Regions from separate parts of the Diaphorobacter sp. ED-3 genome, predicted to be linked through region 2. Evidence: predicted binding sites of a transcription regulator. Region 2 holds the regulator's gene; the other holds the start of a gene.

Region 1 (4,188 bases), 800 kb from region 2:
CGCGCACGTTGGTCGGCCGCGCCCACGCGCGGAGCGTTCGCGGGCGAACTGCTGGCGCTGGCACCGGAAGCGCCGGCGCTGCCGCCCGAGGAGGCCGCCGCCGGGCGCGAACCCTGCAGCACCGTCACATTGCCACCTTCCACGAGCTTGCAGCCGCGCTCCTTGGCCTGCGTGGCGTTGTTGGTGTATTCGTTGCCGCAGCGGTAAATGCGGTCCTGCGCCCAAGCGGGCTGCAGCACGGCGGCGATAACGGTCAGGGCGAACAAAGTGCTTTTCATCGAATTCCTCACATGGCATGCGTCGGGCATGCGCGGTGCCGGTGAGTATCCCCCAATCACTCCAACCCGCCAATTGCGACGGCCCAACGCTGCGGTTTTGGTGCGACGGGCTGCCGTGTTCCGTCAACCACGCATGCAGCCCATCCATAGAAAAAGGCGGCCGGAGCCGCCTTGTTGACAACAGCCGGGGGCCTGAGCCCCTGCCATCACAGCGAGTAGTACATGTCGTACTCGACGGGATGCACGGCCATGCGGAAGCGCGTGACTTCCTGCATCTTCAGCTCGATGTAGGCGTCGAGCATGGAGTCGGTGAACACGCCGCCCTTGGTCAGGAACGCGCGGTCCTTGTCCAGCGCTTCCAGCGCCTGGTCCAGGCTGTGGCACACGGTGGGCACCAGCTTGTCTTCCTCCGGCGGCAGGTGGTACAGGTCCTTGGTAGCGGCTTCGCCCGGGTGGATCTTGTTTTCCACGCCGTCCAGACCCGCCATCAGCAGGGCCGCAAAGCCCAGGTAGGGGTTCATCAGCGGATCGGGGAAGCGCGCTTCCACGCGGCGGCCCTTCGGGTTGGCCACGAACGGGATGCGGATGGAGGCCGAGCGGTTCTTGGCCGAGTAGGCCAGCTTCACCGGCGCCTCGAAGTGCGGCACCAGGCGCTTGTAGCTATTGGTGCCCGGGTTCGTGATGGCGTTCAGTGCGCGAGCGTGCTTGATGATGCCGCCAATGTAGTACAGCGCGAAGTCCGACAGACCCGCATAGCCGTCGCCGGCGAACAGGTTCTTGCCGTCCTTCCAGACCGACTGGTGCACGTGCATGCCCGAGCCGTTGTCGCCGTGGTAGGGCTTGGGCATGAAGGTGGCGGTCTTGCCGTAGGCATTGGCCACGTTGTGGATCACGTACTTCTGCAGCATGGTCCAGTCGGCACGCTCCACCAGCGTGCTGAACCGGGTGCCGATCTCGTTCTGGCCGGCACCGGCCACTTCGTGGTGGAACACCTCGACCGGAATGCCCAGGGATTCAAGGATCAGGGACATCTCTGCGCGCATGTCCTGCGTGCTGTCGACCGGGGGCACGGGGAAGTAGCCGCCCTTGGTGGTGGGACGGTGGCCGCGGTTGCCACCTTCGAGCTTGGCGCCGGTGTTCCAGGGGGCTTCGTACTCTTCGATCTCGTAGAAGGTGTGGTTGGGATCGGTGCTCCAGCGCACGCCGTCGAAGATGAAGAACTCGGGCTCCGGGCCGAAGTAGGCCGTGTCGCCCATGCCGGAGGCCTTCAGGTACGCCTCGGCACGCTTGGCGATGGAGCGCGGGTCGCGGTCGTAGGCCTTGCCGTCGGCCGGCTCCACCACGTCGCACGCCATGATCATGGTGGTTTCTTCGAAGAACGGGTCGATGTTGGCGGTGTTCGGATCGGGCATGAGCAGCATGTCCGACGCCTCGATACCCTTCCAGCCGGCGACCGACGAGCCGTCGAACGCATGGCCCGAGGCGAACTTGTCTTCGTCAAAGTGCGAGATCGGCACGGTGACGTGCTGTTCCTTGCCGCGGGTATCCGTGAAGCGGAAGTCCACGAACTTGACTTCGTTTTCCTTCACCATCTTCATCACGTCTGCAACGGTCTTGGCCATCAGGGTTCTCCAGGGATAGAAGTGCTCATCAACAATGATGCGCACAGAAAAGCAGTTTGCGTGCCAGCGAATGGGGACACCCGTACGGGGCAAGCCGGGCGCAGAGCCCTGCGACGGCGCACCAAACGCGTGCAGGATTTTAAGTGGTCCGCCTTCTTACCATTTGCGCACCATTTCAGGGCCCATGGATGCACCTGTTTGGTGCAAACCTTCCTGCAGTGCCTGCCACGCGGCAGGCACCAAGGCAGCGGCCCCCTTGACGCCCAATTCCACATGGCGCCCGTGCACCGGATGGTCCACGCTCGGCAGGCTGAACACCTTGATCCCCGGGTGTCCGGCCTCGATCCGCTCCATGAGCGGCGTCAGCGCGGCTTCCATTGCGCCATAAAGCACGACGGAGCGCTCCATCTGCGGCTGCTGGTTGAACCACGGGGCACAGTAATGCTGGAGTGCCCAGTCCACCATAGGCCAGGCCATGACCGGGAACCCCGGCACGAAATGCACCATGCCGCCCCCAGGGCCGTCACACGAGAAGCCGGGGATCTTGTTGTAAGGGTTGGGAATGATGCGCGCGCCCTCAGGAAAAACGCCCATGTTCAGCCGATGCAGATTGTCGGCGCGGTCGGGGTCGAACGCCTCGCCCTGCTCCCGTGCCACATCCTGCATGCGCTCGGTGATCAGGCGCTTGGCCTCGGGGTGCAGGACCAACGGGCGCTGCAGCGCGGCCGCCGCGCACTGGCGTGTGTGGTCGTCGGGAGTGGCACCAATGCCGCCGCAGCTGAACACGATGTCCGACGAGGCAAAGGCCCGCTGCAGCGCCGCCGTGATGCGCGGACGGTCGTCGCCTACGTAGTCCGCATAGGACAGCGCAAGCCCGCGTGCCGCAAGCAGTTCGATGACCTTGGCGAGGTGCTTGTCCGCCCGCTTGCCCGAGAGGATTTCATCGCCAACGATGATGAGGCCGAAAGCCGGTGTCATGGGTTGTCCTGCAGGTGAGACGAGGATGGCAAAGAAGGCGCTGGCGTTGCGGGCGCGGCGGTTGCAGGCGTATCGCCCGGCGGGCGTTCGCCTCGCTGCTCGCGCAGCTGTTGCAGCGCGGCCAGACAGAAATGCGTGAACCACAGCGATGAGAAGGCGAACACCAGCGTGTAGATCCAGATGGCGATCGGCACTAGGACGAGGAACGCCGCTGCGAACACCACTCCCGACGCCCAGACAATGCCGGGCGCGGCCCCTAGAAATCCGCTCAGCACGCCAATGCTCAGCAGGCTGAGCTGATGGCGCTTGAAAATCTCCTGCCGCTCCGGCTTGCTCGCGTGTTCGGCCAGTGCGTCAAAGGCCATGACACGGTAGGTGAGCCATCCCCAGATGAGCGGAGGCAGGATCAACACCAGCGGCGGGACCAGCCACAGCGGCATGGACAGCACCAGCGCAATGAGCGCCGCGATGGTCGACCCCAGAGACCACAGCACGCTGGCAAGGAATGAACCGCCCCGCTTGCGCTGCAGTTGCGCAAAACGCCGCTGCGCCACCAGAGTCACGATGGCAGGGGCCATCAATACGGCCACCGCGAGCACGCAGACAATGACGATCAGTGGCGTGGCGCCCATGAGCACCAGCAGCGGCGCTAGCGCCACGGGCAGGTTATCCACGCCAAAGTTGTGCAGCCACCCCCACAGCAGGCCCAGCCAGGTGGAGCTTTCCAGCGCCGTCTGCGTCCAGGCCACGGCAGTTGTCCAGAACAGGTAGCCGCCGCCCAGCGCCACCACCGTGATCAGCACCAGCGGCAACAGCGACAGCGCAATGACGCGCGGCATCAGGCAATAGCCCACTGCGCGCCAGAAGGAATCGATGAAAAGCCCCATGCGCGCGAGCATAGCGCGATCGGCTCTCTACGCCCGCCCCACCAGCCGCAGCAGGCCGCGCCACTGCTGCGCCCAGAACCCCCGCCCGTAATCACGCACGCGGCCGTCCGCGTCCGCCTCCACCTGGTCGCGCACGCCCGTGGGCTCGTAGCGATGCTCGAAGTTGGCCGTACCGAACAACATGTCCCACCACGGCAACAACACGCCGAAGTTGTTGCCCCCGGGCACTGCCGCATGCAGGTGCTGATCGGTTCCCTGCCCAGGTGCAGCTTCAGGGCCCACGCTCATGGCGTGGTGCATGCGGTGGAAACGCGGGCTGACCCACAGGCGCTCGCCCACTTGGCCGAACCACAGGCGCAGGTTGGCGTGGTGCAGGTTCTCGCTGAGCTGAGTGAGGGCCACGATGGCGACAAACTGCCCCGG
Region 2 (4,188 bases):
CAGCGGCTGCTCGCCATGCGGGTCCCAGCCGGTGGCGGCGATCATGGCGGCGGCCAGCGTTTCCTTGAGCGGCGCGTCGCCCTTGTCCTCGCGCCAGCCGCGTTTGAACAGCGGTTCGCCCGAGGTGTCGATGTAGATCTGGGCGCGGTCGCTGGTCAGGTGCAGGTGCACGCGCACGTCGGGCCACTGCGTCTGCACGTCGGGGCGCACGCCGGCCTTGGCGCGGAAGCGGTCGGCCACGGCATCCTTCACGCGCAGCGCGGCGAAGTTCAGGCTCTTGAGCGGGCTGTGCTGGGCCGTCACCTCCACCTTGAAGCTCTGGCGCGGGGTGAACCAGATCTCCCAGGCCACGTCGGCCGCGGCGGCATAGATGTCGTCCTCGTTGCGGTAGGGCCGCTCGGCCAGTTGCACCAGCACGCGCTGCGCCAGGCGGCTGTGCAGGTTCAGGCGCAGCGCGTCGCGCCAGGAGGCGCGCAGCAGCACGCCCGCGCGGCCCACGAGCAGGTCCTGCCCGGCCAGCCCCGTGAGGCCATGCACCTCGTCGGCCAGATAGCCCTCCACGCCAGCGGCGCAGGGCAAAAAGAGTTGAAGCTGGTTCATTGCGGCTGTGCTGCGCGCTGCAGCAATGGCTGGAGCACGGATTCGGGAATGGGTGCGGGCTTGCGGGCCGCCCGGTCGATGAAGACGATGCCGGTCTTGCCGCGCGCGATCTCGCGCCCCTGGCTCTTCTCGGTCAACCGGAAGACGAGGTCGAAGCCGTAGCGGTTGAAGTCCTGCGGCGTCATCTCCACGCGCAGCGTCTCGCCGTGGAACGCCTCGGACTTGTATTGCGCCACGATGTCGCCCACCACGGTGGACAGGCCCGCCACGTCGGCCTCGGGGTAACCCAGCGACTTGAAGAAACGCACGCGCGCCTCGGACACGAGGCTGAGCAACTGCGCGTTGTCCAGGTGCCCGCCCTGGTTGACATGGCTGATGTAGATCTGCAGCTCGGTACTGAAGCCGAAGTGCGGGGGAAGGTCGAAGACGACGCGTGCCATGGTTCAAAGTGCCTTGCGGAGGTTGGCCGGGGCGATCTTGAGCGCCTCACGGTATTTGGCCACGGTGCGGCGCGCACATTCAATGCCCTGCTCCTTGAGCATCTCGGCGATCTGGCTGTCCGACAGCGGCTTGTGCGGGTTCTCGGCCGCGATGAACTGCTTGATGAGCGCGCGCACGGCCGTACTGGAGGCGTTGCCGCCGGTTTCGGTGCCCAGCCCCGAGCCGAAGAAGTATTTGAGCTCGTACGTGCCCTGGGGTGTGGCCATGTACTTGGCGGTGGTCACGCGGCTGATGGTGGACTCGTGCAGGCCCAGTTCATCGGCAATGTCGCGCAGCACCAGCGGGCGCATGGCCAGTTCGCCATGCACGAAGAAGTTCTTCTGCCGCTCCACGATGGCGCGCGACACGCGCAGGATGGTGTCAAAACGCTGCTGGATGTTCTTGATGAACCAGCGCGCCTCCTGCAGCCGTGCCTGCAGCGCCTGGTGGCCTTCGCCACGGCCGCCGCGCAACGCGCCGGCGTAGATGTCGTGCACGCGCAGGCGCGGCATCACGTCCGGGTTGAGCTGCACGCTGAAGTTCTGCTGTCCGCCGCGGCCGGTTTTCTTGACGATCACGTCGGGCACGATGATGTTGCGGTCCACGTCGGCAAAGCGCCTGCCCGGGCGTGGCTCCAGCCGCGCGATCAAGGCCATCGCAGCGCGCGTGCGCTCTTCGCTGGTGCCGCAGGCCTGCGCCAGGCGGCGCACGTCGCGCTTGGCCAGCAGGTCCAGCGGCTGGCCGCAAATGGCCAGCGCGGCCTGGATCACGTCGGGGTCGCCCTCTTCGTCCTGGTCCATCGCACGCAACTGCAGCGTGAGGCATTCGGCCAGTCCGCGCGCGCCCACGCCCGCGGGCTCCAGGCTTTGCAGCAGGCGCAGCGCCACGGTGAAGCGGTGCACCAATTCATCGAGTTGCTCGGGGTCTTCGGTGCCCGCCAGGCTGGCGGCCAGGTCCTGCAGCGACTCGTCCAGGTAGCCGTCGTCGTTCAGCGATTCGATGAGGAAGCGCAGCGCGGCCATGTCCAGCTCGGACAGGCGCAGCGCCAGCGCCTGGCGGTGCAGGAAGGCCGTGAGCGACTCCTGGCTGCGGGCCAGCTCGGTGGCGTCCACCTCGTCGTCGCTCCCCGCGCCGGCACCGTTGCGTGCCGGGGCGTCGCCGCCCCACTCGCTGTCGTCGGGCGCCAGGTCTACCGAGCCGTCGCCTTCCCAGTCCGCGGGTTCGGCCGTGGATTCGGCTGTGGAGGTTTCTGCATCATTTTGGCTTGTAGCGCTTTCCTGCCCTGCGCTGACAGCTCCTGAATAAATAGCATCTTCGACTTCTCGGTCTTGCTCGCTCACCGGTGCATCGGCCTGGGCCAGGCCGAACTCCTCGCGCGGGGCCTCTTCCAGCGTGCGCTCCAGGAAGGGGTTCTCGTCGAGCATTTGCTCGACCTCCTGGGCCAGCTCCAGCGTGGACAGCTGCAGCAGGCGGATCGACTGCTGCAACTGCGGTGTGAGCGCCAGGTGCTGCGAGACGCGCAGCGACAGGCCGGGCTTCATGGCCTGCAACCCACTGTCTGGTCCTGCATCGCGCCGTGGTCGCCCATCACTCTCACATGCGGAAGTGCTCGCCCAGGTACACCCGGCGCACTTCCGCGTTGTCGACGATGTCCGACGGCGTACCCTGAGCCAGCACCTGGCCGTCGCTGATGATGAAGGCGTGGTCGCAGATGCCCAGCGTCTCACGCACGTTGTGGTCGGTGATCAGCACGCCAATGCCGCGCGCCTTGAGAAAGCCAATGATGCGCTGGATCTCGATCACGGCGATCGGGTCGATGCCGGCGAAGGGCTCATCCAGCAGGATGAAGCGCGGCTGCGTGGCCAGCGCGCGCGCGATCTCCACGCGCCGGCGCTCGCCGCCCGACAGCGCCAGTGCAGGCGACTTGCGCAGGTGGTCCACGCGCAGTTCCTGCAGCAGCGCGGTCAGGCGCCGCTCCACCTCGGCGCGCGGCAGGGAGCGGCCGGCCTCGTCGGTCTGCAGCTCCAGCACCGCGCGCACGTTGTCTTCGACATTGAGCTTGCGAAAGATCGAGGCTTCCTGCGGCAGGTACGACAGGCCCAGCCGCGAGCGCCGGTGGATGGGCATGTCCGTCACGTCCTGCCCGTCGATGCTGATGCGGCCGCCGTCGCTGCGCACCAGGCCGACGATCATGTAGAACGACGTGGTCTTGCCGGCGCCGTTGGGGCCCAATAGGCCCACCACCTCTCCCTTTTGCACGACCACGGACACGTCCTTGACCACCTTGCGGCTGCCGTAGGACTTCTCCAGGTGCAGCGCCTCCAGGCGGCTGACGCCTTCGCTCATGCGCGCATCGTCCAAGGCCGCGCTCACTTCGCGCCGTCCAGGCTGGGGCTGGTACGCAGCGCGGGCGGCTCGGTGCGCACGGGCGGCGTGGCGCTGGTGCCCGAGGCGGGCTCCTTGGGCGCGAGCACCGCCCGCACCCGGCCGCCCGGCGTGCCGGCAGTGGCGCCGCCGGGCGCGGTCTTCTGCCCGTCCACGGTGAACACGTCCGTGAGGTTGTTGTAGACGATGAGGGCGCCGGCCAGCTCGTCGGTCAGTGTGGCCTCGCGGTAGCGACGCAGCTCGGCGCGGCGGATGAGCTTCACCACGTCGGCGCGGCCGTCGTATTCGATGACCTCACCCTCGCCCTCGACGAACTCGTCGGGCGCGCCCGGCGCGGTGTCACGCTTTTGCCGGAAAAAAGCGCGCTTGCCCGGCTCGGCCGTCACCACACCGTACTGGAAGCCGTCGGCATCCTGGCGCACCTCCAGCTGCGCGCCGCGCAGCACGATGGTGCCCTTGGTCATGACGACACGGCCGGTGAAAACGCTGGTCTGCTTGAGCTCATCGTGGCGCAGGGCATCGGCCTCGATGTTCATGGGCTTGTTGCGGTCGGCTTTTTCGGCATGCACCAGCGGCGATGCAGCCAGCGCCAGGGCCAGCGCTGCGGCGCGGGACAGGAGGAGGAAGGGCAATCGGGTTCTCATAGAGGGCACGAATCTTGCGGTCATTGTACTGACGCAAGCGCGCCGCCGCCGCAGTGGATCGCATCAACCCGTACAGGCC

Evidence for each region. The regulator sigma-54, encoded in region 2, starts transcription at its own class of promoters, with help from an activator protein. The targets are predictions, from matches to a motif close to TGGCANGNAANCTGCTTT.
Region 1: the regulator sigma-54 is predicted to act here: its motif matches at 1,949-1,966, upstream of glnA (type I glutamate--ammonia ligase).

The regions. Positions count from the first base shown of each region.
Region 1 is NZ_CP115182.1:1,349,626-1,353,813, reverse strand. Features, by position in the region: gene PCQ86_RS06580 (hypothetical protein) at 1-278, opposite strand, end outside; gene glnA (type I glutamate--ammonia ligase) at 485-1,900, opposite strand; gene PCQ86_RS06570 (competence/damage-inducible protein A) at 2,057-2,878, opposite strand; gene PCQ86_RS06565 (EI24 domain-containing protein) at 2,875-3,777, opposite strand; gene PCQ86_RS06560 (sterol desaturase family protein) at 3,793-4,188, opposite strand, start outside.
Region 2 is NZ_CP115182.1:552,272-556,459, reverse strand. Features, by position in the region: gene PCQ86_RS02740 (THUMP domain-containing class I SAM-dependent RNA methyltransferase) at 1-600, opposite strand, end outside; gene PCQ86_RS02735 (acyl-CoA thioesterase) at 597-1,040, opposite strand; gene PCQ86_RS02730 (RNA polymerase factor sigma-54) at 1,044-2,621, opposite strand; gene lptB (LPS export ABC transporter ATP-binding protein) at 2,674-3,426, opposite strand; gene lptA (lipopolysaccharide transport periplasmic protein LptA) at 3,450-4,109, opposite strand.